2 regions of the Pseudomonas sp. PAMC25584 genome follow, and region 2 is predicted to be linked to the other one. Evidence: predicted binding sites of a transcription regulator. Region 2 holds the regulator's gene; the other holds the start of a gene.

Region 1 (12,158 bases), 3.1 Mb from region 2:
CGCTGATGTATTGCTCGTGGCCATCACGCTTGAGCTGCTGGCAGATTTCGGTGCTGCGTCGGCACTGCCAAACGATGGCGTTGTAGATCGGGCGGCCGGTGACTTTATCCCAGACCACGGTGGTTTCACGCTGGTTGGTGATGCCGATGGCGGCGACTTGGTCATGGTGCAGGCCGGCTTGGGCCAGGGCTTCGACCATCACCGCGCTCTGGGTGGCGAAGATCTCCATCGGGTCATGTTCGACCCAGCCTGCTTGTGGGTAATGCTGGACGAATTCACGCTGGGCGGTACAGACCACGTTTGCGTCGCGATCGAAGATGATTGCCCGGGAACTGGTGGTGCCCTGATCAAGGGCAATGATGTAGTTCTTATTCTGAATGTCGGTCATGTCGATTGCCTTGGACGAGAAATAAGGATTGGTAAGCCGCCTGGGCCACGAACGGGCAGGGTGGACCAGGCCGGCTATCAGGAAATACGGGTGTTGCCGTTGACGGCACGTTCTTCAGTTTCTGCAGCAGCGGGCGCGGCGCTTGGCAGATGACGGGCAATCAGCCCGCGATACGCTGCGGCACCCAGGCATGCACCGACAATCGGCGCGAAAATCGGCACCAGGAAGTAGGGGATATCACGCCCGCCAGTAAAGGCTATTTCACCCCAACCGGCGAAAAAGGTCATCAGCTTTGGCCCGAAATCCCGCGCAGGGTTCATTGCAAAGCCGGTCAGCGGGCCCATGGCGCTGCCAATCACCGCGATCAGCAAGCCGATCAGCAGCGGCGCCAGCGGGCCGCGTGGCAGGCCGTTGTTATCGTCGGTCAGGGCCATGATCACGCCCATCAGGATTGCGGTGATGACCATTTCCACCAGGAAGGCCTGAGCTGTGCTCAGCAGTGCATGGGGGTAGGTCGAGAAGACCGAGGCCAATTCCAGGCTGGCCTGGGTGCCGCGCACCAGATGGTGGGTTTGTTCGTAATCGAAAAACAGGTTGCTGTAGAGCGTGTACACCAAGGCCGCGGAGCAGAAGGCACCGGCGACCTGGGCGAGGATATAGAAGGGCAGTTTGCGTTTGTCGAAATCGGCAAAAATACACAGGGCGATGCTGACCGCCGGGTTGAGGTGAGCCCCGGAGATGCCTGCGGTCAGGTAGATCGCCATGCTGACGCCGATCCCCCAGATAATACTGATTTCCCACAGGCCAAAGCTGGCCCCCGCGACCTTGAGTGCAGCGACACAGCCTGTACCGAAGAAGATCAGAAGCGCAGTCCCCAGGAATTCGGCCATGCATTGGCTCGAAAGTGAAGGCTGTTGAAGAGCAGTTGTCATGGAAAACCTCAATTTGTTGTTCTTGTTTGGCGTCTGGCCTCAGCGGGCCTTGCGCGTTGTTCACCGTGCCAAGGATCCCCATCCCGGGCGCGGCTTACTGCTGGAATGCTGCAGGTGTATTCCTACAGTATTCGGAAACGAAAAAATATAGACAAGAATGACGCCTGTCAAAGGTCGAAAGTGAACCATTGGTCATTTTCGAACTATAGGTTTGATGAATGATCACGCTCGCCACGGTAAGTATTGCCGGGAGTGAGGGGCGTACTAGAGCGTTTTGTGTGGGCTTGGCCTAGAATTGGCCATCCGTTTGCCACGCCAGGAGTGTCCATGACCCCCGCATTGGATTTGTTGAAAAAAGTTCGCGCCGAACATCGCATCCACAGTTATGAACACGATCCCAAGGCGGCGTCGTATGGCCTGGAGGCCGCGGAAAAGTTGGGTCTCGACCCGGCGCAAGTGTTCAAGACCTTACTGGCGAGTAGCGAGAAGGGCGAATTATTGGTGGCGGTGGTGCCGGTCGTCGGAAGTCTGGACTTAAAAGCCTTGGCCCATGCCGCTGGCGTGAAAAAAGTCGAAATGGCCGACCCGGCGGCAGCGCAGCGTTCCACCGGCTATCTGTTGGGCGGGATTAGCCCGTTGGGGCAGAAAAAGCGTTTGCGGACCTTTATCGATAGTACGGCGCAGCCGTTCCCGACGATTTTTGTCAGCGCCGGTAGAAGGGGGTTGGAAGTGGAGTTGGCCGCTGCGGTCCTGGCCGAGCATACCCAGGCCAAATTCGCGTCGATCGGGCGGGCCTGAAACCCGTTGTAGAAGGGCCTGAGATCCACTGTGGGAGCGGGCTTGCCCGTGATTTCGGTGTGTCAGTCACGGATGTTGACTGATCTGCCGCCATCGCGGGCAAGCCCCGACATTGAGTACAGGTTTCTTCAGTTGGCAGGGCTGTAGCGCCGCACACCTGAATCGGCGTGAGGCACCTGCGCCGCAGTGCTGCCGGATGCCTGGAACAACACCAGGTGTTCGGCGGCGACACGAATCCCCACGTCTGCACCGACTTGATGGTCGGCATGGCTGGGGAAAATCGACTCCAGCTGTGCGCCCGTCGACAGCTGCAGGCGGTACAGGGTCGAGGCGCCGAGGAACGTCTTGCCGACGATCCGCGCTTTCAATGCACTGTCCGGCGCGTAGACGATGTCATCCGGGCGCAGCAATACATCCACGGCGCCGCCTGTCGGCCAGGTATACGCCCGGTTGCCACGCAGGTCGCCGAGCTCGGTGCTGACGGATTCCGGCGTGCTCAATTGGCCACGGATGAAATAGCCCTGGCCGACAAAGCTGGCGACGTAGGGTGTCAGCGGCTCGTGATAGAGGTTGTAGGGCGTATCCCACTGCTCCAGGCGGCCTTCCTTGAACACGCCGACGTGGTCACTCACGGCGAACGCTTCTTCCTGGTCATGGGTCACCAGGATCGCACTGGTGCCTCGTGCCTTGAGAATGTCGCGCACCTCATGGCTGAGCTTGCGCCGGAGTTCGCCATCGAGGTTGGAGAACGGTTCGTCGAGCAGCAACAGTTGCGGCTCCGGTGCCAAGGCGCGGGCGAGGGCGACGCGTTGTTGCTGACCACCGGAAAGCTCGTGGGGAAAACGCTTGCCCAGGTTCTTCAGGTTAACCAGCTCTAGCAGTTCGGCGACCACGCGGTCTTTCTGCGGGTGCTTGCGAATGCCGAAGGCGATGTTGTCGGCCACGCTGAGGTGGGGAAACAGCGCGTAGTCCTGGAACACCATGCCGATACGACGTTTCTCCGGCGCCAGGGTGAACCCTGCACTGGAGATGACTTCGCCGGCCAGGCTGATTTCGCCTTCGTGGACCGGCTCAAACCCTGCGATCGCGCGCAGGGTGGTGGTCTTGCCGCACCCCGAGGAACCGAGCAGGCAACCGATGTCGCCGGCGTTGAGGTGCAGGTTGAGGTTCTGCACCACCCGCTGATCTTGATAGCCACATGCCAGATTGCGCAGGTTCAGCAGTAATGGCTGGCTCATGCGTGGTGGTACGCCGGTTCGACCAGAAATTCGAGCAGGGCCTTTTGCGCATGCAGGCGGTTTTCCGCCTGGTCCCAGGCGACCGAACGCGGGTCGTCGAGCAGGTCGAGGCTGATTTCTTCGCCACGGTGGGCGGGCAGGCAATGCATGAACAGCACGTCCGGTGCCGCCAGGTCGAGCAGGGCGCGGGTGACCTGGAATGGCGCAAACAGCTTCAGGCGCTTGGCAGTTTCGTCTTCCTGGCCCATGGAGGTCCAGACGTCGGTGCTTACCAAGTGGGCGCCGATCACCGCATCTTTTGGATCACGCACGATTTGTACGCGGCCATCAGCGTTGGCCAGGAATTCGGCGGACGGTTCGAAACCTTCCGGGCAGGCGATGCGCAGGTGGAAGTCGAATTGGATCGCCGCTTCTATATAGCTGTTGCACATGTTGTTGCCGTCGCCGATCCAGGCCACGGTCTTGCCCTGGATCGAGCCACGGTGCTCGAGGAAGGTTTGCATGTCGGCCAGCAACTGGCACGGGTGCAGGTCATCGGACAGGCCGTTGATCACCGGTACTCGGGAGTTGGCGGAAAATTCGGTCAGGGTGCTGTGGGCGAAGGTACGGATCATCACCGCATCGAGCATGCGCGACATGACAATCGCGCAATCGCTGATCGGCTCGCCACGGCCCAGTTGGGTGTCACGTGGCGACAGAAAGATGGCCTGGCCGCCCAGCTGGATCATGCCGGCCTCGAAGGACAAGCGGGTGCGGGTCGACGACTTCTCGAAAATCATCCCGAGCACGCGGTTTTTCAAAGGCTCGAACAGTACGCCGCGGTTACGCAGGTCTTTAAGCTCAATGCCTCGACGGATCACGCTGACCAGCTCTTCGGGCGTGCAATCCATCAGGGAGAGAAAGTGCCTTGCGCTCATCATTAACTACCTTTTTGCAACAGACCGCAGATACTCAAAGCCTTGTTTATTGTGAAAACGGGCGAGACCTGCGGCGAAAGCCGCACGGGGCGACGAAATAGGGGAAGGCGCGATCTTATAATTAAATGTCGCGTCTTACCAATAGGGCTACGGTGTTTAGGGGTGTTCAGATAGGCGCGATAGCGCTTTTGAGGACGATTTCCTGACAGCAGCGGGCCATTTGTACACTGGCGTTGCGACCTTTTGCAATCCGCGAGGGCGGGCCCAGGCCAGGCTGTGTCGGTTTCAGGGGCTATCCGGCAGGTTTTGAAACACTTTTTTACGTTTGCTCATGGCCTGGCCTAATGCCCCTCAATTCACGCGACGAACGTTGCTGGTGCCCGCTGCGGTCGCGGCCCATAGTCAGGCCAAAGCCCTAATAAAGAGACTGGCCATGACCAAGACTCTCCACCACCGTGCCTGCCATCTGTGCGAAGCCATTTGTGGTCTGACCCTGGAAACCACCCAAGCCGAAGATGGCAGCCTGGCGATCACTTCGATCAAGGGTGACGCACTGGACACGTTCAGTCGTGGGCATATCTGCCCCAAGGCCGTGGCGCTGCAGGATATCCAGAATGACCCGGACCGCCTGCGCCAGCCCATGCTGCGAGTGGGTAGCGAATGGCAACCGATTGCGTGGGAAGAGGCCTTCGCGCTGGTGGCCGAAAAACTGTCGGACATCCAGGCGCGCTACGGACAGAATTCGGTGGCGGTGTATCAGGGCAATCCCAGCGTGCATAACTATGGGCTGATGACCCACAGCAACTACTTCCTTGGCCTGCTCAAGACGCGTAACCGGTTTTCCGCGACGTCGGTCGACCAGTTGCCCCATCACCTCACCAGCCACCTGATGTACGGTCATGGCCTGTTGTTGCCGATTCCGGATATCGACCATACCGACTTCATGCTGATCCTCGGCGGCAACCCGCTGGCGTCCAACGGCAGCATCATGACGGTGCCCGACGTGGAGAAGCGCCTCAAAGCCATCCAGGCCCGGGGCGGTAAAGTGGTGGTGGTCGACCCTCGGCGCAGCGAGACGGCGGCGATTGCCGATCAGCACCTGTTTGTGCGGCCCGGTGGCGACGCCGCGTTGCTGTTCGGACTGCTCAATACCCTGTTCGCCGAAAACCTGACCCGTAACAGTCACTTGCCGATTGACGGCCTGGAGGACGTGCGCCGCGCAATCGCCGGGTTTACCGCCGAGGCCATGAGCCACCAATGTGCGGTGCCTGCTGAACAGATCCGCCAACTGGCGCGGGATTTTGCCGCCGCAGATAAGGCGGTATGTTACGGGCGCATGGGCGTTTCGACGCAGGCGTTCGGCACGCTGTGCCATTGGCTGGTGCAATTGATCAACGTGGTTACCGGCAACCTGGATCGTCCGGGCGGTGCCTTGTGTACTACGCCGGCGGTGGACCTGGTGGCCTCGACTTCCGGCGGGCATTTCAATCGTTGGCAGAGCCGTGTGTCAGGGCGTCCGGAATACGCTGGCGAGTTGCCGGTGTCGGCGCTGGCGGAAGAAATGCTCACCGAAGGTGAAGGGCAGATCCGCGCCCTGGTCACCGTGGCCGGCAATCCGGTCCTATCAACCCCCAATGGCCGCCAGTTGGAGCAGGCCCTGGACGGGCTGGAGTTCATGGTCAGCGTCGATCTGTACATCAATGAGACGACGCGCTATGCCGACTTGATCCTGCCGTCCACCTCGGCCCTGGAAAACGATCACTACGACACCACGTTCAATATGTTCGCGGTGCGCAATGTCAGCCGTTTCAATCGTGCGATCCTGCCTAAGCCTGAAGGCGCGCTGCATGACTGGGAGATCTTCGTTGGCTTGGCCAAGGCGTTTGCGGCGCGCACCGGGGTTGCGCTCAAGCCGACCCTGCCACCGGCGCAAATGATCGACTTCGGCCTGCGCGCCGGCGTGTATGGTGATGCTTCCGGCCACAAATTGTCGGTGGCGATGCTCGCTGAGCATCCCCACGGCGTGGACTTGGGCCCACTCAAGCCCAATCTCGCTGCGCGCCTGAACACCGCGAATGGTCGGGTGCAGACGGCACCAGCGGTAATTCTGGCGGACCTGGCGCGTTTCGCGGCGCAACCGCTGCCACAGGCCAACGAATTGCTGTTGATCGGCCGCCGCCATGTGCGCAGCAACAATTCCTGGATGCACAACTATCACCGCTTGGTGAAGGGCAAGCCGCGGCACCAGTTGCACATGCATCCCGACGATCTGGCCAGCCGCCAATTGAGCGACGGGCAGCGGGTGAAGGTCAGCTCGCGCATCGGCATGATCGAGGTGGAGGTGGTCGCCAGCCTGGACATGATGCCAGGCGTGGTCAGCCTGCCGCACGGCTGGGGCCATGGTCGTCCGGGCGTGCAGATGATGATCGCGAGCAGTCAGCCAGGTGCCAGTGCGAACGACCTGACCGACGAACGGCAACTGGATGAGTTGTCGGGCAACGCCGCGCTGAACGGCGTGCCGGTACAGGTCGCTGCGGCATAATGTGCCCGAGCACCGCGCTGGGATTTTGCGTTACAATGCGCCACCGTGCCGACCTGTGAGTCGCAAAGTTCCAGCCGAGGTGTTCCATGGATATCATCGAAACGATCAAAGAGCAGATTGCCAGCAACACCATTCTGCTTTACATGAAGGGCTCTCCCAATGCCCCGCAGTGCGGTTTCTCCGCGAAGGCGTCCCAGGCCATCATGCAGTGTGGCGAGAAATTCGCTTACGTGGATATCCTGCAAAACCCGGAAATTCGCGCCAACCTGCCGAAGTACGCCAACTGGCCGACATTCCCACAACTGTGGGTAGCCGGTGAACTGGTCGGCGGCAGCGATATCATCACTGAAATGGCCGCTGATGGTTCGTTGCAAGCGCTGGTCAAAGACGCAGCAGTAAAAGCGGCAGCTCAGACTGAAGCTTGATGCTTGTGTAAAAAACCGCGCAATAAAAAGCCCCGCTTCTCCTAAGAGAGCGGGGCTTTTTTGTACCTGCCGGCTAAGGGTTATTCGCCCATCTGCGATTGCAGGTAGTTCTCCAGGCTGACCTTGTCGATCAGGCCCAGTTGTGTTTCCAGCCAGTCGATATGTTCTTCCTGGTCTTCCAGGATATCTTCCAGCAGTTCGCGGCTGCCGAAGTCCTGGGTCACTTCGCAGTGAGCGATGGCGGCCTTGAGGTCGCTGTGGCTCTTGCGTTCAAAGCCCAGGTCGCTGCTGATCATTTCCTGGGTGTGCTCGCCGATGTTCAGCTTGCCCAGGTCCTGCACGTTGGGCAGGCCTTCCAGGAACAGGATGCGCTTGATTAGGGCATCGGCGTCCTTCATGGCTTTGATCGATTCCTTGTACTCACGCTTGCCCAGCTTTTCCAGGCCCCAATCGTCATACATGCGCGCATGCAGAAAGTACTGATTGATCGCGACCAGTTCATTGGCAAGGATTTTGTTGAGTTGCTGGATGACTGAGATGTCGCCTTTCATGACTGGGGTCCTGCCCTGTATTCGCTGTATATAGGCCAGAGTTTGAGTGGCGAACCCCTTAGTGTCAAACCTAAGTAATTGAATAATAAATGAAAATTAATCTGAATAAGAATGTTTTAGTTCCGCGTCTTGGCCCTAACTAATTGAATTGCGGGCATAAAAAAGCCGGACACGAAGTCCGGCTCATTAAAATACGTTCATTCAAGCGTGCGTAAATTCTGCTGAATAGGGGCGCGCGGCCTGGGCTGTTTGCAGCTGCGTCAGGGTTTCCCGTACCACTTGTTTGGCGAGGCAAGCACATTTACCGCATTGGCTGGCAACGCCGGTCGTTTCACGCACTTCCTTGTAGCTGCAGCAACCTTCGTAGATTGCTTCGCGGATTTGTCCGTCGGTGACGCCAGTGCAGAGGCAGACATACATAAGGGAGAACCATCGCGGGTTTAAGGCTTAAGTGCGATGGATCTTAATGTTAACGAGAATGATTGTCAAAGTTGTTTTGCAGTGCTGGGCAGTGACTTGGCCTGCGCGCTGACGAACGGTTTTTTCAGTGTATGATGGTCGGTCTTCACGAAGCGTGACTGCGTCACAGGCTTGTCGCTTATGCGCGGCAGACTCAAGGCCGGTCCTTTTACTTCAATCGTCACCCCTACATCAGGAGATATCCAATGAGCGTACTCGTCGGCAAACAAGCCCCGGATTTCGACGTACCTGCCGTTCTCGGCACTGGCGAAATCGTTGACAGCTTCAAGCTGTCTGAAGCCATCAAAGGCAAATACGGCCTGGTGTTCTTCTACCCGCTGGACTTCACCTTCGTCTGCCCTTCGGAGCTGATCGCTCTGGACCACCGCATGGACGATTTCAAGGCGCGTAACGTCGAAGTGGTCGCGGTTTCCATCGACTCCCACTTCACCCATAACGCCTGGCGCAACACGGCCATCAACGATGGTGGCATCGGCAAAGTCAAATACACCATGGCTGCCGACATGAAGCACGACATCGCCAAGGCCTACGACGTTGAGTCCGAAGGCGGCGTGGCATTCCGCGGCGCGTTCCTGATCGACGACAAGGGCGTTGTGCGCTCCCAGATCATCAACGACCTGCCGCTGGGCCGTAACATGGAAGAGCTGATCCGTCTGATCGACGCCCTGCAATTCCACGAAGAGCACGGCGAAGTTTGCCCTGCCAACTGGAAAAAAGGCGACAAAGGCATGAACGCTTCGCCAGAAGGCGTTGCAGCGTACCTGACCGAGAACGCCGGCAAGCTGTAAGCCACGTTATCGGTACAAAAAAACCGGCCTGAGAAGGCCGGTTTTTTTATACGTGGGATTTCACTTCAGTCGCTGAAGTCTTCCCAGCCGCCCATCTGTTTCCAACGGTTGACGATGCCGCAGAACAGCTCGGCAGTCTTTTCAGTGTCGTAGCGGGCCGAGTGGGCTTCGCGACCGTCAAAGTCGATACCGGCGGCCTGGCAGGCTTTGGCCAATACGGTCTGGCCGTAAGCCAGGCCAGCGAGCGTAGCGGTGTCGAAGCTGGAGAACGGGTGGAACGGGTTACGTTTCATGTCCAACCGCGCCACGGCGGCATTCAGGAAACCCAGGTCGAAACTGCTGTTGTGCCCCACCAGGATCGCGCGTTTGCAGCCATTGGCCTTCAACGCCTTGCGCACGCCACGGAAGATATCGGTCAACGCCGCTTCTTCACTCACCGCCATGCGCAGTGGGTGATCGAGCTTGATCCCGGTAAATTCCAGGGCCGCTGCTTCGATATTGGCGCCTTCGAACGGCTCGACGCGGAAGAAGTGCGTGTGTTCTGCGAACACAAAGCCCTGTTCGTCCATGCCGATGGTCGTCGCGGCGATTTCCAGCAGTGCATCGGTGGCGCAGTTGAAACCACCGGTTTCTACGTCGATGACAACCGGCAGATAGCCGCGAAACCGCTCGGCCATCGGGTGACGGGAACCGCCACCGCTGTGCTCGTGTTCGTCATCGTAATGGTCTTCACTCACTTGCTTTCCTCCAGCAGGCGCCAGCGCAGTGTTTCACCGGCGCGCAGCGGGATAACAGTCAGCTCGCCAAATGGCAGGCTGGCGGGGGCGGTCCAGTCTTCACGAACCAGGGTGATGCGGTCGGTATTCGCCGGCAGCCCGTAGAAACGCGGGCCATTGAGGCTGGCGAAGCCTTCGAGTTTGTCCAGGGCGTTGCGCTGTTCGAACGCCTCGGCGTACAGCTCGATCGCCGCATAGGCGGTGTAGCAACCGGCACAACCACAGGCAGCTTCCTTGGCGTGCTGGGCGTGGGGCGCCGAGTCGGTGCCGAGGAAGAACTTCGGGTTGCCGCTGGTCGCGGCGTCCAGCAGGGCCACCTGATGGGTGTTGCGCTTGAGAATCGGCAGGCAATAGAAGTGCGGCCGAATCCCGCCCACCAGCATGTGGTTGCGGTTGTAGAGCAGGTGATGGGCGGTGATGGTCGCGCCGACGTTGGCCGAGGCCTCGGTGACGAATTGCACCGCGTCAGCCGTGGTGATGTGTTCGAACACCACCTTGAGGGTCGGAAACAGCTCGACCACACGGCGCATATGCTCGTCGATGAAGATTTTTTCGCGATCGAATACGTCGACATCACCACGGGTGACTTCACCGTGGATCAACAGCGGCATGCCGACTTCGGCCATCGCTTCGATCGCCGGCAGGATCTTGTCGATACTGGTCACGCCGGAGTCGGAGTTGGTGGTCGCGCCCGCCGGGTAGAGCTTGGCGGCGTGTACGAAACCGCTGGCCTTGGCCTGGCGGATTTCGTCGGGCTGGGTGCGGTCGGTCAGGTAGAGCACCATCAGCGGTTCGAAGCGGCTGCCGGCCGGCCGTACAGCGAGGATGCGCTGGCGATAGGCGTCGGCTTCAGCGGCATTACGCACCGGAGGTACCAGGTTAGGCATGATGATGGCGCGGCCAAACGTGCGCGCAACATCGGCCACGGTTTGGGTTAACGCAGCACCATCGCGAAGATGAATATGCCAGTCGTCGGGACGCAGCAGGGTCAGGCGGTCGGACATTGGGGATTCCAGGCGGGTCAATCTGGTGGGAATGCTACCGGAAAAGACTCTTGCAGGCACTCGCTATCAAGTTTTGCAGGATGCATCCGATAGCCTTTGGTATGCCTTAACGATGTATGACGCTTTGAAGTGTTGTAGAAACCAGTGGAGCCTCCCGTGCGCCAGCATTATTTAGCCCTGCTCAGTGTGTTTGCCAGCCTGCCTGCGATGGCCCTCACGTTTCAGACACGTCTGGAGAATATTGAGTGGAAGGTGGAGGGCGACAAATTCGAGTGCCGTTTGACCCAGCCGATCACGGATTTCGGCTCGGGCGAGTTCGTGCGCCGGGCCGGTGAGCAGGCGACATTCCGTCTGAAAGCCTATAACGGCTCGCTCGGCGCGGGATCGGCGACCTTGCTGGCGGCTGCTGCGCCTTGGCAACCGGGCCGGGGTGATATCAACCTCGGTGCCGTGCGTGTCGGCAGTGGCGACGTGTTGTTCAACAGTTCCCAGGCCCAGGCCGGGCGCCTGTTCAATGGCCTGCTTGAGGGGCGCAGTCCGACCGTGCGGCATTACGGGCGTGAAGGCGGCTATTCGGAAATTCGCCTGTTGCCGGTGAGATTCAACAAGGCCTACAACGACTATCAGCTGTGTACTACCAAGTTGCTGCCGATGAACTACGATCAGGTCAAGCAGACCGAAGTCGGCTTCCCCGGTGGCGGCATCGAGCTGGACGCATCGGCCAAGAGCAAGCTGGCGGTGATCGTTGAATTCATGAAAGCCGATCCGACGGTCAACCATATCGAATTGAATGGTCACTCCGACAATAGTGGCAATCGCCTGACCAATCGCGATGTCTCGCGCCGTCGCGCATTGGCGGTAATGGACTACTTCAAGGCCAACGGCGTGCAGGAATCGCAGATCACCATGCGATTCCACGGCGAAAGCTACCCCTTGGCGCCCAATACCAACGCCGCTAACCGAGCGCGCAATCGCCGCGTCAATATCCAGCTCGAACGCGTGGCAGCCCCCGAGAAGCCGGCGGCCCAGGCCGCGGGGCCGAGCAACCCCGCAGCCACGTCATAAGCTGCGACCATCGGTCGCCCGCTCGACATAATCTGTCGCTTTATCTTCATTTGCTGTCGCGCCCCTGTAATTTCGCGGTTTTGATCGGTAGAATCGTTGCCTTTCCGTAAAACCCCGTGGAGTGATGGCATGGCCGACGTAAACAAGGTCGTTCTCGCGTATTCCGGCGGCCTGGACACTTCGGTGATCCTCAAGTGGCTGCAGGATACTTATAACTGTGAAGTGGTGACCTTCACCGCTGACCTGGGTCAGGG
Region 2 (12,158 bases):
GTGCCCAGGAGCAACTCAAGACCCTGGGCCGTATCCTCAATGTGTCGGTGACCCACGTTGACCCGGGCCAGTCCCTGGCCAACGCCCTCGATCCGTTGCTGCGCAAGCGTGTGGTGTTGATCGATACCGCCGGCCTGCAAGCCAGCGACCCGGCGTTGCGCATGCAACTGGAAAGCCTGGCCGGGCGTGGTATCAAGTCAAAAAATTACCTGGTGCTTGCAACCACCAGCCAAAAACAAGTTCTTACCGCTGCGTACCATAGCTACAAGCGCTGTGGCCTGGCCGGATGCATCCTCACCAAGCTCGATGAAACCGCGAGCCTGGGCGAGGTGTTGAGCCTGGCGATCAGTCATGAACTTCCGGTCGCCTACCTGACCGACGGGCCGCGGATTCCAGATGATTTGCATCTGCCGCGCCGTCATCAGTTGGTCAGCCGTGCCGTCAGCGTGCAAATGCAAGAAGAGCCTAGCGAGGAAGCGATGGCCGATATGTTCGCCGACCTTTACCACAACCCGGCAAAACGGGTGGGTTGAGGGCAGCATGAACACCCTGAATTGTATCTACATCGATGGTCTGCAGCGATTCACGCGGCCAACCCATGTAGCCTGCGTCTAAGCAAGACAAGGTAAAGAAATAAAATGGGCAGCATGCATCCCGTACAGGTGATCGCGGTGACCGGCGGCAAAGGTGGCGTCGGGAAAACTAACGTGTCAGTGAATTTGTCCCTGGCGCTGGCAGAGCTTGGCCGTCGTGTCATGCTGCTGGATGCTGACCTGGGATTGGCGAACGTTGACGTTTTGCTGGGGCTCACGCCCAAACATACCCTCGCCGATGTGATCGAGGGCCGCTGCGAGCTGCGCGATGTGCTGCTGCAGGGCCCTGGAGGCATCCGCATCGTGCCGGCCGCCTCGGGCACTCAGAGCATGGTCCACCTGAGCCCGGCGCAGCATGCCGGCCTGATTCAGGCGTTCAGCGATATCGGCGACAACCTCGACGTGCTGGTGATCGACACCGCCGCCGGGATCGGCGAGTCCGTGGTCAGCTTCGTGCGCGCCGCGCAAGAAGTCCTGCTGGTGGTCTGCGATGAACCCACCTCGATCACCGACGCCTACGCCCTGATCAAACTACTGAATCGTGACTACGGCATGAACCGCTTCCGCGTGCTGGCCAATATGGCCCAGAGCCCGCAGGAAGGGCGCAACCTGTTCGCCAAGTTGACCAAGGTCACAGATCGCTTTCTCGATGTCGCCTTACAATACGTCGGCGCAGTTCCCTATGACGAGTGTGTACGCAAGGCTGTGCAAAAGCAGCGTGCAGTCTACGAAGCGTTCCCTCGTTCGAAATGCGCCTTGGCGTTCAAGGCTATTGCTCAGAAGGTCGATACCTGGCCATTGCCCGCCAACCCACGGGGGCATCTGGAGTTTTTCGTCGAGCGATTGGTGCATCAGACGAGCGCAGGACCGGTGCTATGACAGCCAGCGGCTATAACCTTTACAAGAAATCGGCACGTGACAGCCAAGGTGAATTGATCGAGCGCTATGCGCCCCTGGTCAAGCGCATCGCTTATCACTTGCTGGCACGCCTGCCCGCCAGCGTTCAGGTCGAAGACTTGATCCAGGCCGGCATGATCGGCCTGCTCGAAGTGTCGACCAAATACGACGCGAGCAAAGGTGCGAGTTTCGAGACGTATGCGGGTATCCGTATCCGTGGCGCGATGCTCGATGAGGTGCGTAAAGGGGATTGGGCGCCGCGTTCGGTACACCGCAATACGCGCATGGTCAGTGACGCAATTCGTGCAATTGAAGCAAAAACCGGTCGCGACGCTAAAGATCACGAAGTTGCGGCCGAACTCCAATTGAGTCTCGATGATTATTACGGGATTTTGAACGATACCTTGGGCAGTCGCCTGTTCAGTTTCGACGACCTGTTGCAGGACGGCGAACACGAAGGGCTGCACGAGGATGGCGCGAGTACTCATCTCGAGCCGTCGCGTGACCTGGAAGATGAACGCTTTCAGGGTGCGCTGGCGGACGCGATTGCCAATTTGCCGGAGCGTGAGCGACTGGTGTTGGCGCTGTACTACGACGAAGAGCTGAACCTCAAGGAAATCGGTGAGGTCCTGGGGGTCAGCGAATCGCGTGTCAGCCAACTGCACAGCCAGTGCGCAGCCCGCTTGCGGGGACGCCTGGGAGAGTGGCGCGCGCGCTGACAGGCAGTGTGGGGACACTGCAAACACTACCGTGAGGGCTCTGGTTTTCGCGGGTGAGTTTCGTGGTGCCCTGGGCAGTCCTTTTTTGTGTAACGCCTGTTGATTGAAATGGCGCGTCCAGGTGCTGGGCGCGTTTAAGACTGCTTGGAGGTCGAATTGGACAAGAACATGAAAATCCTCATCGTTGATGACTTCTCAACGATGCGGCGGATCATAAAAAACCTGTTGCGTGACCTTGGGTTCACCAACACGGTCGAGGCGGATGACGGCCTTACGGCGATTCCGATCCTCAACAGCGGGAGCATCGACTTTCTGGTAACCGACTGGAACATGCCCGGCATGACCGGTATCGACTTGCTGCGTCATGTGCGCGCCGATGAAAAACTGCGCAGTCTTCCCGTGTTGATGGTGACCGCCGAAGCCAAGCGTGAGCAGATCATCGAAGCCGCCCAGGCCGGGGTCAACGGCTACGTGGTCAAGCCATTCACTGCGCTGGCCTTGAAAGAGAAGATCGAAAAAATCTTCGAACGCATCGGTCATTGATGCTGCCACGGGGGAGCTATGGAGCATAAAGAAACGTCACAGGGGGACTTTGAGTCGACCCTGAAAAAGCATGCTCACCAGCTCGTCGAGAGCCTCGAAAAAGGCCAGTTCGGCGACGCGGTGCAGTTAATCCATGAGCTTAACCAGACCCGTGACCGCGGCCTGTATCAGGAAGTGGGCAAGCTCACACGCGAGCTGCACAGTGCGATCGTCAACTTTCAGATTGACCCGCACATGCCCCAGGCCGAAGAGATTTCGCAAATCACCGATGCGACTGAACGCCTGTCCTATGTGGTCAGGCTGACTGAAGCGGCGGCCAACCGCACCATGGATCTGGTGGAAAACGCCACGCCTCTGGTCAACGGCATGGCCAATGAAGCCCAGGCGCTCAGCGTTGACTGGGGCCGTTTCATGCGTCGGGAAGTGGGGGCTGAGGAATTTCGTGAGTTGGCCCGTCGGGTTGAAGGTTTCCTGTCGCGCAGCGAACAGGACAACCACACGGTTTCCAGCAACCTCAATGACATTCTGCTCGCCCAGGATTACCAGGACCTCACCGGTCAGGTGATCAAGCGCGTGACCCAATTGGTCACCGAAGTGGAAAGCAACTTGCTCAAATTGGTGCTTATGGCAGGCCAAGTTGATCGTTTTGCCGGCATCGAACATGACCGCGAAGCGATCCTCTCGGAAAAAGATCCACAAAAACATCTCGCCAAGGGTGAAGGTCCGCAGATTCATGCCGATAAACGTGAAGACGTTATGTCAGGTCAGGATGACGTAGATGACCTGTTATCCAGTTTAGGCTTCTAAGGAGCACACCCATGAGCTTCGGCGCCGATGAAGAAATCCTTCAGGATTTCCTTGTAGAGGCCGGCGAAATTTTAGAGCAACTGTCCGAACAACTGGTCGAGCTGGAAAGCCGACCGGATGATGCGAACCTGCTCAATGCAATTTTTCGCGGTTTTCACACTGTAAAAGGGGGCGCCGGCTTCCTCCAGCTCCATGAGCTGGTGGAGTGCTGCCACATCGCCGAGAACGTGTTCGACATCCTGCGCAAGGGTGAACGTCACGTTGATTCGGAGCTGATGGACGTGATTCTCGAAGCACTGGATGCGGTCAACGGCATGTTCAGCGAAGTCCGCGAACGTGCCCCGATCACCGCAGCCACTCCGGAACTGCTGGCCGCCCTGGCGCGCCTGGCTGAACCTGCCGACACCTCGGCCGCGCCGGTGGTGGAAGCGGCTCCGGAGCCTGTGGTCGAAGCCGAAGCCGATGTCACCGACAGCGAGTTCGAGCAACTCCTCGACTCTCTCAATGCGGTCAAGGCCGAAGCCGAAGCGCCGCAAGCGGTCGCCGCAGTCGCCGTGCCGACCAGCGAAGACATTACCGACGCAGAATTCGAATCCCTGCTCGATCAGTTGCACGGCAAAGGCCAGTTCGCCGCCGACGCCGTTGCACCCACGGCTGCGCCGCAAGCGCCGGCGGCGACCGCCGGCACCGACATTACCGACGACGAATTCGAAGCGTTGCTCGATCAGTTGCATGGCAAGGGCGCCTTTGCTGCCGATGCCTTGCCGGAAGTCGCAGCGACTGCCGCCGCACCTGCTGCCAGTGCAGCACCTGCCGGCGACGGGCTGATTTCCGATCACGAATTCGAAGCGTTGCTCGACGAATTGCACGGCAAGGGCAAGTTCACCGAAGTGGCCCCGGCCGCAGCGGCGACGGCAGCTCCGGTAGCAGCCAAACCAGCGCCAGCCAAAGCGGCGGCGCCTGCCGCCGCCAAGCCGGCGCCGGCCCCAGCTGCTGCTCCCGCGCGAGCCCCGGCCGCCGCCGTGGCCGACAAGCCCGCCAGTGAAGCCGAAACCACCGTGCGCGTGGACACCGCGCGCCTGGACGACATCATGAACATGGTCGGCGAATTGGTGCTGGTGCGTAACCGCCTGGTGCGCCTGGGCCTGAGCAGCGGCGACGAAGCCATGCAGAAGGCCGTGTCGAACCTCGATGTGGTCACCGCCGACTTGCAGACCGCAGTGATGAAGACGCGGATGCAGCCGATCAAGAAAGTCTTCGGCCGCTTCCCTCGCCTGGTTCGCGACCTGGCACGTCAGCTCAAGAAAGAGATCAACCTGGAACTGGTGGGTGAAGAAACCGACCTCGACAAAAACCTTGTCGAGGCCCTGGCCGACCCGCTGGTCCACTTGGTGCGCAACGCCGTCGACCACGGCGTAGAAACCCCGGAAGAACGCGAAGCCTCGGGCAAGTCCCGTGGCGGCAAGGTGATTCTGGCGGCGGAACAAGAGGGCGACCATATCCTGCTGTCGATCACCGATGACGGCAAAGGCATGGACCCGGCGATCCTGCGGGGTATCGCGGTCAAGCGTGGCGTGATGGACAAAGACGCCGCCGACCGCCTGACCGACACCGAGTGCTACAACCTGATCTTCGCCCCGGGCTTCTCGACCAAGACCGAGATTTCCGACGTGTCGGGCCGTGGCGTGGGCATGGATGTGGTGAAAACCAAGATCAGCCAGCTCAACGGTTCGATCAATATCTACTCGACCAAGGGCCTGGGCTCGAAGATCGTCATCAAGGTGCCGTTGACCCTGGCGATCATGCCGACCCTGATGGTGATGCTGGGCAACCAGGCCTTCGCCTTCCCGCTGGTCAACGTTAACGAAATCTTCCACCTCGACCTGTCGCGCACCAACGTGGTGGACGGCCAGGAAGTGGTGATCGTGCGCGACAAGGCGTTGCCACTGTTCTACCTCAAGCGCTGGCTGGTCGCCTCGGCTGCCCATGAAGAGCAGCGCGAAGGCCATGTGGTGATTCTCTCCGTGGGCACCCAGCGCATCGGCTTTGTCGTCGATCAACTGGTGGGCCAGGAAGAGGTCGTCATCAAGCCTTTGGGCAAAATGCTGCAGGGAACCCCGGGCATGTCGGGTGCGACCATCACCGGTGACGGTCGCATCGCATTGATTCTCGATGTTCCGAGCATGCTCAAGCGTTACGCCGCACGGCGTATTTGATTCTGGTGGGGCAGGGCGGTATTGCCCGCCCCGCCTAACGGAGTGTTTATGGTAGTCAAGGTCCTGGTGGTGGACGATTCGGGTTTCTTCCGCCGCCGCGTCTCGGAAATTCTTTCCGCCGATCCAACGATCCAGGTGGTCGGTACGGCCACCAACGGCAAAGAGGCGATTGATCAAGCCATAGCGTTGAAGCCGGACGTGATCACCATGGACTACGAGATGCCGATGATGGATGGCATCACCGCAGTCCGGCACATCATGCAGCGCTGCCCGACCCCGGTATTGATGTTCTCCTCGCTGACGCATGAAGGCGCCCGGGTCACCCTGGATGCGTTGGACGCCGGCGCAGTGGACTTCCTGCCGAAGAATTTCGAAGACATCTCGCGCAACCCCGAGAAGGTCAAGCAGATGCTGTGCGAGAAGGTCCACAGCATTTCGCGCAGCAACCGTCGCAGCCTGTTCAGCGCCCCGGCGCCCGCGCCGGTCGCCGCCCCGGCCGCCCCCACCAGCACCGCGTTTGGTCGCCCTGCTCCGGCGCCTGTGGCCCGGCCTGCCCTAGCACCTGCGCGCACGCCTGCGCCGAGCGCCCATTCGCCGGCGCCGAAACGCAAGGCGTATAAACTGGTCGCCATCGGCACCTCGACCGGCGGCCCGGTCGCCCTGCAACGGGTATTGACCCAACTGCCGGCCAACTTCCCGGCGCCAATCGTGCTGATCCAGCACATGCCCGCCGCGTTCACCAAGGCCTTTGCCGAGCGCCTGGACAAGCTGTGCCGCATCAGCGTCAAGGAAGCCGAGGATGGCGACATTCTGCGTCCAGGCCTGGCGCTGCTGGCCCCTGGGGGCAAGCAGATGATGGTCGATGGCCGTGGTGCGATCAAAATCCTGCCAGGCGATGAGCGCCTCAACTACAAACCTTGCGTGGATATCACCTTCGGTTCGGCAGCCAAGTCCTACGGTGACAAAGTTCTGGCGGTGGTGCTCACCGGCATGGGCGCCGACGGTCGTGAAGGCGCGCGCCTGCTCAAACAGGGCGGCAGTGCGATCTGGGCCCAGGACGAAGCCAGTTGCGTGATCTATGGCATGCCGATGGCTATCGTCAAGGCTGACCTGGCCGACGCCGTCTACAGCCTGGACGATATCGGCAAGCATTTGGTGGAGGCCTGCCTCTGATGGATGTACTGAGCCTGATCGGCATCACCATGGCGTTTGTCGCGATCATCGGCGGCAACTACCTCGAAGGCGGGCACCTCGGTGCCTTGGCCAACGGCCCGGCGGCGCTGATCGTGATCGGTGGCACCGTGGGCGCGGCGTTGCTGCAGTCGCCCATGAGTTCGTTCAAACGCGCCATGCAAATCCTGATCTGGATCATTTTCCCGCCGCGTGTCGACCTGGCCGGTGGCATCGACCGCGTGGTCAACTGGAGCCTCACCGCACGCAAGGAAGGCCTGCTGGGCCTGGAAGGCGTGGCCGACGCCGAGCCCGACAGCTACGCGCGCAAAGGCCTGCAATTGCTGGTGGACGGCGCCGAGCCGGAGGCGATTCGCAGCATCCTGGAAGTGGATTTCTATACCCAGGAAAGCCGCGATATCAATGCCGCCAAAGTGTTTGAAAGCATGGGCGGCTACGCGCCGACCATCGGCATCATCGGTGCAGTGATGGGCCTGATCCACGTGATGGGCAACCTGGCCGATCCGTCGCAACTGGGTAGCGGCATTGCGGTTGCGTTTGTCGCCACCATCTACGGTGTGGCGAGTGCCAACCTGGTGCTGTTGCCGGTCGCCAGCAAGCTCAAGTCGATTGCCACGCGCCAGTCGCGTTACCGTGAAATGCTGCTCGAAGGCATCCTGTCGATTGCCGAGGGCGAGAACCCGCGCTCCATCGAATTGAAGCTCCAGGGCTTCATGGACTGATGGGAGGTATTGGTTGTGAGCCGTCGCCGTCGCGAGCCTGAAGAACACGTCAACCATGAACGCTGGCTGGTGTCCTACGCGGACTTCATCACCTTGCTGTTCGCGTTTTTCGTGGTGATGTACTCCATCTCGTCGATCAACGAAGGCAAGTACAAAGTCATTTCCCAAGCCCTGATCGGTGTGTTCAACGACGCCGACCACTCGCTCAAGCCGATCCCTATCGGCGAAGAGCGGCCCAAGACCGTGACTCCGGCCAAGCCGCTGGTCGACGATAGCGATGAAACCTCCGCCGGCATGGGTGGCACCGGCGACCCGCTGAAAAGCATCGCCAACGATATCAGCGCCGCGTTTGGCGACCTGATCAGCTCCAACCAGATGACCGTGCGCGGCAATGAGTTGTGGGTGGAGATCGAGCTCAATTCGAGCCTGCTGTTTGCCAGCGCCGATGCCATGCCCAGCGACCAGGCGTTCACCATCATCGACAAGGTGGCGGCGATCCTCAAACCGTTTGAAAACCCGATCCACGTGGAAGGCTTTACCGACAATTTCCCGATCAATACCGCGCAGTACCCGACCAACTGGGAGCTGTCGTCGGCCCGGGCGGCCAGCATCGTGCGTATGCTCGCGATGCAGGGTGTGAACCCCAGTCGCCTGGCGTCGGTCGGCTACGGCGAGTTCCAGCCGGTGGCCAATAACGCTACGGTAGAAGGCCGCGCCCGCAACCGCCGGGTGGTGCTGGTGGTCTCGCGCAACCTGGATGTACGCCGCAGCCTGACCGGCACCGGCACGGCAAATGCGAGCCCGGACGCAGCATTGAAGCGGGCTGGCACACAAACTGCACCGGCCTCTGCAAAGCCGCCGGTACGGCAAAGCTCCGTCAATTCTCCGTCACCGGCTCAATAACTTATGCACTGTCTCGGTCGCGCCTGTGCCCACCGGGAGGAATCAACCGAATGAGAGTCTGGGCAGTTGCCAATCAAAAAGGTGGAGTCGGCAAGACCACCACCTCCATCGCCTTAGCCGGCTTGCTGGCTGATGCGGGCAAGCGCGTGGTCGTGGTCGACCTGGACCCCCACGGCTCGATGACCAGCTATTTCGGCTACGACCCGGACGCGCTGGAGCACAGCAGCTATGACCTGTTCCTGCACAAGGGCAACGTGCCGAGCGATCTGCCCGGGCAACTGCTGCTGCCCACCAGTAATGAAAGCATTTCCCTGCTGCCGTCGAGTACCGCCCTGGCCACCCTTGAGCGCCAGTCGCCGGGGCAGAGCGGCCTGGGCCTGGTGATCGCCAAGACCCTGGCGCAACTATGGCAGGACTTCGACTACGCCATCATCGACAGCCCGCCGTTGCTCGGTGTGCTGATGGTCAACGCCTTGGCGGCCAGCCAGCAATTGGTGATCCCGGTACAGACCGAGCACCTGGCGGTCAAAGGCCTGGAGCGTATGGTCAGCACCCTGGCGATGATCAATCGCTCACGCAAACAGGCGCTGCCGTTCAGCATCGTGCCGACGTTGTTCGACCGCCGCACCCAGGCGTCCCTCGGCACCTTGCGCGTACTGCGCGATGCCTACCCGGACACCATCTGGGAAGGCTACATTCCGGTGGACACGCGTCTGCGCGACGCCAGCCGTGCGGGCCTGACCCCTTCGCAGTTCGACGGTAAAAGTCGCGGCGTGCTGGCGTACCGCGCGCTGCTCAAGCACCTGCTGTCGCAACAACTTGTGGCGCAGGTGGCGTGATGAACCGTCCCGTCGAACTCAAGGTCAAGACCCGGCCGCAACTGGCACTGGAATCCTACCTGGATGCCTTGCTGCAGGAAGCGACCGCCGAAGACCTGCCGGAACCGATCCTGGCTCTTGAATCCGCCGTCGAAGCGCCAAGCACACTGGATGAATTCCAGTTGGCGGTGCTGGAAGAACAGGCGCGGGATGCGCAGGTTGTGGTACCGACGATTGCACCTGTTGTGGCCGCGCCTGTGGTGGTTGCACCTGTGGTGGTCGAGCCGGTGGTTGAAGTGCACATGCCGCCGAGCATCACACCGCCGCCGGTCACCGGTGACGGCCGTCCGGCGTGGGCCGCAGAGCCGTTCGAATGCCTGCTGTTTGACGTCGCCGGGTTGACCCTGGCAGTGCCGCTGGTGTGCCTGGGCTCGATTTACTCGCTGGAAGGTCAGGAGTTGACGCCGCTGTTCGGGCAACCGGAGTGGTTCCTCGGCATCCTGCCCAGCCAGGCCGGCAACCTCAAGGTGCTGGACACCGCGCGCTGGGTGATGCCCGATCGCTACCGTGATGACTTCCGCCAGGGCTTGCAATACGTGATCTCGGTGCAGGGCTACGAGTGGGGGCTGGCAGTGCATCAAGTCAGCCGTTCGTTGCGCCTGGACCCGAATGAAATCAAATGGCGCAGCCACCGGGGCCAGCGCCCCTGGTTGGCGGGCACCGTGATCGAACACATGTGCGCGTTGCTCGACGTCGCCGAACTGGCCGAGTTGATCGCCAGCGGCGCGGTCAAGTCGATGCCGGGCCAGCAACGCAGTTAATTGAACAAGATCGGCCGCACGGTTGTGCGGCCACAGCGAAGAAGCACACACGCCGTGTCCAACGGCATTTGAAGGGGTCAGGGGTATGAATAAGTCAGCGTCCGCACAAGGTTTGGATGATCCGATCCTGCAATGGGTTACCTTCAAACTGGACAACGAGTCCTACGGCATCAACGTCATGCGCGTGCAGGAAGTGCTGCGCTACACCGAAATCGCTCCGGTTCCGGGTGCGCCAAGCTACGTGCTGGGCATCATCAACCTGCGCGGCAACGTGGTGACCGTGATCGACACCCGTCAGCGTTTCGGCCTGATACCGACCGAAGTCAACGACAACACCCGTATCGTGATCATCGAGGCCGACAAGCAAGTGGTCGGGATCATGGTCGACAGCGTGGCCGAAGTGGTTTACCTGCGCCAATCGGAAGTGGAAACCGCGCCGAACGTGGGTAACGAAGAGTCGGCCAAGTTCATCCAGGGCGTCTGCAACAAGAACGGCGAACTGCTGATTCTGGTCGAGCTGGACAAGATGATGAGCGAAGAAGAATGGTCGGATCTGGAGAGCATCTGATTGTTCCTTGAAGCAGCGGTGATTGTCCTGGCCCTGTTATGGGCCGGGACATTGGCGTTTTTGCTGCGCTCAGCGCGCCAGCAACGCGAGTGGGTGGCGCAACAGGCCGAACGCGACGCCCTGCGTGATCGGCGCGTGGTCGAGTTGGCCAAGCGCGTTGATCACTTCCAGCAAAGTGCGGTGCGGGTCGGGGATGAGGTGCATGAATTGCGCGCGATCCTCGCACCCATGCCGGATAAGTTGGAGCAGTTGGAGCAGCGTGATCCAGCGAACCTGTCTTTTGCCCAGGCGGCGAAGCTGGTGGGCATGGGCGCGACCGTGGATGAACTGACGCAGTCGTGTGGGTTGACCCAGGCTGAGGCGCAGTTGATGAGCAAGTTGCACAAAAGCTGATTGCGGCCTGTCAGGTTTATACCTATCCAACGGTAGGCGCTTGATGTTGCCCGCTGCCAATTAAATTCCAAACCCGATGGCTTTTTTCATCTCCTCAAAGGTCAACATCCTTCAAGTACCTTTGACCCCAGGAGAGTTCCCCCATGACCGCCCACAAAGCCCTGTTGATCCTCCACGGCAAGCAAGCCCTCAACGAGGAGGTGCGCGCCGCCGTGCTGGCTCGGCGTGAGCAGGGCTGGGAGCTGGCGGTGCGGGTGACGTGGGAGGGCGGCGACGCACAGCGGTTGGTCAAAGAGGCCCTCGACGGCGGGTACACGCGCATCATTGCCGGCGGTGGTGACGGCACCTTGCGTGATGTCGCCGAGGCGATGGCCCAGGCCGAGACCGACGCCAGCCTGGTGCTGATGCCTTTGGGTACTGCCAATGATTTTGCACGCGCCGCCGGTGTACCGCTGCAGCCCGATCAGGCCCTGGCGCTGCTGCACGTGCCGGCCAGGGCGATCGACCTCGGCCGCGTCGGTGGGCAAGTCTTCCTCAACATGGCGACCGGTGGCTTTGGCAGCCAGGTCACCGCCAACACCTCCGAAGAACTGAAGAAAGTGCTGGGCGGCGCGGCCTATTTGTTTACCGGTTTGTCGCGCTTCAGCGAGTTGAAGGCGGCGTATGGCGAGTTGGAAGGCCCGGGTTTCCATTGGAAAGGCGAGCTGCTCGCGCTGGGTATCGGCAACGGCCGCCAGGCAGGCGGTGGGCATGTGCTGTGCCCTGGCGCACTGGTGGACGATGGGTTGCTGGATATCAGCATTTTGCCGGCGCCCCAGGAAGTGGTCGGCACCCTGCGTGAACTGATGAACAATGGCTGGGGCCTGGACACCATGTTTGTCCGCGCGCGCCTGCCGTGGGTCAAGATCAAGGTCGCGCAAGGCTTGTACATCAACCTGGATGGCGAACCGCTGGAAGGCGATGATTT

Evidence for each region. The regulator FliA, encoded in region 2, starts transcription of late flagellar genes. The targets are predictions, from matches to a motif close to CTAAAGTTTNNNNNNNNNNNGCCGNTAA.
Region 1: ACS5Q8_RS05875 (flagellar protein MotY) is a predicted target of FliA. The motif match lies at 10,905-10,932, and genes of this name have one in related genera.

The regions. Positions count from the first base shown of each region.
Region 1 is NZ_CM176870.1:1,305,727-1,317,884, forward strand. It holds gene glpK (glycerol kinase GlpK) at 1-388, opposite strand, end outside; gene ACS5Q8_RS05820 (MIP/aquaporin family protein) at 466-1,320, opposite strand; gene ybaK (Cys-tRNA(Pro) deacylase) at 1,648-2,118, shown strand; gene ACS5Q8_RS05830 (ABC transporter ATP-binding protein) at 2,247-3,356, opposite strand; gene argF (ornithine carbamoyltransferase) at 3,353-4,273, opposite strand; gene ACS5Q8_RS05840 (molybdopterin oxidoreductase family protein) at 4,707-6,815, shown strand; gene grxD (Grx4 family monothiol glutaredoxin) at 6,902-7,240, shown strand; gene bfr (bacterioferritin) at 7,321-7,791, opposite strand; gene ACS5Q8_RS05855 (bacterioferritin-associated ferredoxin) at 7,993-8,211, opposite strand; gene ACS5Q8_RS05860 (peroxiredoxin) at 8,457-9,059, shown strand; gene rnt (ribonuclease T) at 9,125-9,796, opposite strand; gene pyrC (dihydroorotase) at 9,793-10,839, opposite strand; gene ACS5Q8_RS05875 (flagellar protein MotY) at 10,996-11,904, shown strand; gene ACS5Q8_RS05880 (argininosuccinate synthase) at 12,034-12,158, shown strand, end outside.
Region 2 is NZ_CM176870.1:4,393,941-4,406,098, reverse strand. It holds gene flhF (flagellar biosynthesis GTPase FlhF) at 1-533, shown strand, start outside; gene fleN (flagellar synthesis regulator FleN) at 639-1,472, shown strand; gene fliA (RNA polymerase sigma factor FliA) at 1,469-2,209, shown strand; gene ACS5Q8_RS20385 (chemotaxis response regulator CheY) at 2,378-2,752, shown strand; gene ACS5Q8_RS20380 (protein phosphatase CheZ) at 2,771-3,559, shown strand; gene ACS5Q8_RS20375 (chemotaxis protein CheA) at 3,571-5,775, shown strand; gene ACS5Q8_RS20370 (protein-glutamate methylesterase/protein-glutamine glutaminase) at 5,824-6,948, shown strand; gene ACS5Q8_RS20365 (flagellar motor protein) at 6,948-7,688, shown strand; gene motD (flagellar motor protein MotD) at 7,704-8,591, shown strand; gene ACS5Q8_RS20355 (ParA family protein) at 8,642-9,430, shown strand; gene ACS5Q8_RS20350 (CheW domain-containing protein) at 9,430-10,230, shown strand; gene ACS5Q8_RS20345 (chemotaxis protein CheW) at 10,316-10,798, shown strand; gene ACS5Q8_RS20340 (DUF2802 domain-containing protein) at 10,799-11,191, shown strand; gene yegS (lipid kinase YegS) at 11,335-12,158, shown strand, end outside.